Regions from separate parts of the Cobetia sp. PS-4MA genome, predicted to be linked through region 1. Evidence: predicted binding sites of a transcription regulator. Region 1 holds the regulator's gene; the other holds the start of a gene.
What was found. Region 1 encodes LexA, which represses DNA repair genes until DNA is damaged. Its sites were predicted from a motif close to TACTGTNTANNTANACAGTA; they were not measured.
Positions count from the first base shown of each region.

Region 2: recN (DNA repair protein RecN) is a predicted target of LexA. The motif match lies at 1,078-1,097, and genes of this name have one in related genera.

Region 1 covers NZ_CM173107.1:984,734-987,135, reverse strand. The annotation lists gene AC26AR_RS04235 (TetR/AcrR family transcriptional regulator) at 1-177, opposite strand, end outside; gene lexA (transcriptional repressor LexA) at 729-1,358, shown strand; gene AC26AR_RS04225 (hypothetical protein) at 1,489-1,728, opposite strand; gene AC26AR_RS04220 (DUF6586 family protein) at 1,982-2,402, opposite strand, start outside.
Region 2 covers NZ_CM173107.1:134,794-137,195, forward strand. The annotation lists gene recN (DNA repair protein RecN) at 1-1,001, opposite strand, end outside; gene grpE (nucleotide exchange factor GrpE) at 1,366-1,995, shown strand; gene dnaK (molecular chaperone DnaK) at 2,212-2,402, shown strand, end outside.

The DNA.
Region 1 (2,402 bases):
GCGGGCGAACACTGCCTGGATCAATGACTTCTTTGAGCCGAAGTGATAATTGACCGCCGCCAGGTTGACCTTGGCCTTGCTGGTGATATTGCGCAGCGAGGTTTCGGCGAAGCCTCGCTCGGCGAACAGGACCTCGGCGGTATCGAGGATACGGGTAACGGTATCGGTCTGGGCCATGGGCGGATGCCTTGTCAGGTGATCAGTCACGAGGGGGCACGGGAGTCCTTGTCCCCCCGGACAACGGCAAGGCCGTGGCCCGGGGGGCGACTCTTCTCATGCAGGTCAATCAAACGACATGTCGGTCTTCACGCACCGCGTGTCAGGCAGCGACTCCGAGGCGGAGGCTGCCACGAGCCGTGTCCCGAGCACAGGACACACAGGGCCTGTGTACCGGTAGCCGGATGCGCCCGACGAACATTCGTTTGAAACAAGATAATTCTAGCTGTCCATGCCATGACTGGCAATTGCTGGTTGTTTCAAACACTCGACAGCCAAGACCGGCAGGACGCGCATTCACGCGGGACATTCGGGGACGGGATGGTCATGGGGCGTCCCGGACACCCGCTGTCTCGCGTCAGCATGTCGATGTCGACGAAGATGCCGGCAACGTTGCTGCCAAAGCACCCACGATGCCTTGCATGACCGCCATGACTGGATACAATGACAGTTGTATGGATGCACACCCCGTGCCGTCAGCTCAGATGCCGCCCAGGCCAAAGGCAATGCCCATGACTCAGCCGCTTACTCCGCGCCAGCAGGATGTCTTCGATTTCATCATCAAGACCATCAAGTCCTCAGGCTATCCGCCAACGCGTGCCGAAATCGCCCAGGCACTGGGCTTTCGCTCACCGAATGCCGCGGAAGAGCATCTGCGTGCCCTGAAGCGCAAGGGAGCCATCGAGATGGTGCCGGGCACCTCGCGGGGCATCCGCGTGCCGTCTCTGGCCGAGGCGGAAGAGGATAGCGAGCAGGGCCTGCCGGTCATCGGGGAAGTGGCCGCTGGCAGCCCTATCCTGGCCAGCCAGCATATCGATCGCCATTGCCCGCTGCCCAGTGACTACTTCTCGCCTGCCGCCGACTATCTGCTGCGCGTACGCGGGGTCTCGATGAAGGATGTCGGCATTCTGGAAGGTGACCTGCTGGCCGTGCACCGCACGAGCAGCGTGCGTGACGGACAGATCGTGGTGGCGCGTCTGGGGGATGAAGTGACGGTGAAGCGCTTCCGTCGCGATGGCCATTACGTATGGCTGGAAGCCGAGAACGAGGACTTCGCTCCCATCAAGGTGGATCTGCGCACGGACAGCCTGGAAATCGAGGGCCTCGGCGTGGGCGTGATCCGCGATGGCGGCCTGCACTGATCTCATGGCTCGCAGGCAGTCTGTCCTCACAGCGCTGACGCGCAGATGACGACTGTCGCCATCAGGGCATCCACGAAAAAACCCGCCGATTGGCGGGTTTTTTCGTGACAGGCAGACATGCGGGAAGTGCTCAGTGCACCATGCCTTCCGACTGCTCGTCTTCATCATCCTCGCCATCCCACAGGCGGGTGCGGGTGATGGCGTGATCGATCATCTCACGCGCGACCTCGAAGCGATTGTCACGCAGCAGATCGGCAGCTTCATCGGAGATGCGGATACTGAGAAGTGGCTCACCTTCACTCTCGGCGGCACGCAGGATCACTTCCCCATCTTCCATTTGCACGATTTCAAGTACGGCGGGATCGGACACGTCATTCCTCCTGCACGGCATCCTGAGGATACCGGCGTCGTTGTGATCGTCAGCTTGACGGCGGGCAGGCCCTGCGACTTGCAGTCACTGGCGACAATGCAGAAAAAAGTACGACCACAGCCAGAGCCATGGTCGTACCGGAGAATGCAGGGCTTGCCACAATGCCGCCAGTCTAGCACCCGTCATGCCAGGGCGTCACCTGAATGACAGGTGCGTGACATGCCAGCGCTTTCTGGTCAGGCAAGGCGCGACGCTACCACTCCACATTCGACTCGCGAAGGTGTGACAGCAACGCCTTCATGGCGCTGACTGCCGTGGCGAGACGCTCTGCCAGAGGCGCATTGGCCGCCGTGGCGATGATGAGACCATCGCCACGCGCCTGGCCTTCCTCACGCCGGGCAGCACCGCCCTCTTCATGCAAACGCGTGATATCGGCCACCAGCTGGCTCAACCAACTGTCCGGCTGCGCCTGCAGGCTTCGCAACTGCTCGATTTCCGCCACGGGAGTCGGCGGTGTGGCCAGCCGCTCGCGCCAGCTGCCCTCAGGCCAGCGTGCCGACGCCGCGCACTCCTCGATCAACGAGGCCAATGCCAGCTCCATCAACGCCAGCGCCCCTTCCTCACCGGCCATGCGCAGTGCGACGGCATGCTCATCACGCGTCGCGACGGCCGCC
Region 2 (2,402 bases), 850 kb from region 1:
CCTTCCAGCTCCTCGCTCAGTCGCTGGTGCAGGCCATGCAGCTCCTCGGGCAAGACATGATGCTTGCGGGCGATCTGGTGGATGCGCCCAAGGCGCTCATCGACGAAGGCCAGGCGCTCCGGGTCGAGTTCGGTGACTTCGACGAAGCGGTTCAGCTCGCGTGCCGCTTCTTCTATCTGGATGCGTGCCTCTTCCAGCATGCCCAGTGCGCTGGCCAGCGAACCCTGCTCGCTGCCCGGCAAGTGTGTCAGTCGCGCCACGGCCTGATTGAGGCGCGCGAGGGCGCCTTCATCATCATGATCGCAGCACTCGGCGGCGGCCTGCGCCTCGCTGAGAATCTGTTCGGCATTGGCCAGGGTTTCCTGCTCCTGCTCCAGTGCCTCCAGCTCGCCCTCGCTGAGTGCCAGCTCATCAAGCTCCTCGACCTGATAGCGCAACAGCTGGCGACGAGCGCGTACCTCGTCGCCATCATTGCTCATGCGCTTGAGGCGGCGATGTGCCTCCTGCCAGTGGCGGAAGTCCTCGCGCAGCTGCGTGACCTGCGTCTCGATCCCGGCGTACTCGTCGAGCTGACGCAGGTGCGTCTCTTCCTTCAGCAGCGAGTGGTGGGCGTGCTGGGAATGGATGTCGATCAGGTGCTCACCCAGTTCCCGCAGGTCCGCGATGGTGCAGGGGGTGCCGTTGATCCAGGCCTTCGAGCGTCCGCTGGCGGTGATCACCCGGCGCAGCAGGCAGTCGTCGCTGCCCAGCTCGCGTTCGTCCAGCCACTCACGCGCATCGCTGAGGCTTGTGATATCGAAGCGTGCGATGAGATCCGCGCGATCCGCGCCATGTCGCACGCTGCCGGCATCGGCACGTTCGCCCAGGCACAGGCCGAGCGCACCGAGCAGGATGGACTTGCCGGCACCCGTCTCGCCGGTGATGGCGGTCATCCCGCGGCGAAAATCGAGTTCCAGTGTCTCGACGATGGCGAAATCTTGAATGGCGAGCTGTAGCAGCATGACTACCTCCGAAGGGAAGCTGGGGCGTACGCCGTGCCGATCATTGCCCGTTTCGGGGGTGACTACGGAGTCGCCATACAGGATGTACATACAGTGTATATGGCTTTTTATACAGCACGCTCCGTCGGCCTTCAATCCATGCCGGACTCAGCTGGCAGAAAAGCCGCATCGAAGGCTTGAGAAGCCGAGTGCCGGCCCCATATAAAGGCCCTGACACTCATCGTCGGCAGCAATGGCGCGGCCTTGCTGCCCTACAGGCAACTCATGGCCTGTCTTCAGGGGCTTGGCTTCGTCGTCTCGAGGCAGGCTCCGCAGGCCACGAACAGGGCAATGGCGCACAGACGTCGGCCCGCAGGAGAACAGCATGGCTCAGGATCCGCAGACCCCGATGGATGAAGAACTTCAGCGTGCCGCTCGCGACGCCGAGCCGCAGCCGGAAACTCCGGAAGGCGAAGTGATTGAAGACATACTGGATGCCACCGATGTCGCCGCCGAAAGCGAAGGTGAGCTGATCGACAATCCGGAAGCCGAGATGCTGGCCGCTCAGGTCGAGGAACTCGAGCAGGCGGTGAAGGAGGCGAAGGACCAGGCGCTGCGTTCAGCTGCCGAGGCGCAGAACGCGCGCCGTCGCGCCGAACAGGATGCCGAGAAGGCTCGCAAGTTCGCGCTGGAGAAGTTCGTCAAGGAAATGCTGCCGGTGGTGGACTCGCTCGAGAAGGCGCTTGAGTCCATGAGCGACGACGAGGCAGCCAAGGCACATGTCGAAGGTATCGAGATGACCTTGAAAATGCAGCTGGATGCCCTGAACAAGTCAGGCGTCGAGCAGCTGGACCCCCACGGCGAGCCCTTCGACCCGGAATACCATCAGGCGGTCGCCATGGTGCCATCTCCGGATGCCGAGCCGAACAGCGTCATCGACGTGATGCAGAAGGGCTACACCCTCAATGGTCGCCTGGTGCGTCCGGCGATGGTCGCGGTCAGCAAGGCCAACTGAGGCCCTGCGGGGTCGAGTGGCCATGAGGGCATGTGTCGTGATGGCACATGCCCGCCCTGCGGGGCTTCAAGGAGGATCAGGGCGGCAAAAAATGCCAGCACACCCTTGAAAGCCTGACGCGCGACCCCACTTATTGAAGCAAGTTCAGGTGCCGACACAAGGTACCGACAACCAGACTCATCTTTCAGGCTAGCAACAGATTCGAGGTATACGATTATGGGACGCATCATCGGTATTGACTTGGGTACTACCAACTCTTGTGTGGCAGTGCTCGACGGCGACAAGACCAAGGTCATCGAAAACGCTGAAGGTGGCCGCACCACGCCGTCCATCATCGCCTACACCGACGACAACGAGATCCTTGTCGGTCAGTCGGCCAAGCGTCAGGCAGTGACCAACCCGGAGAA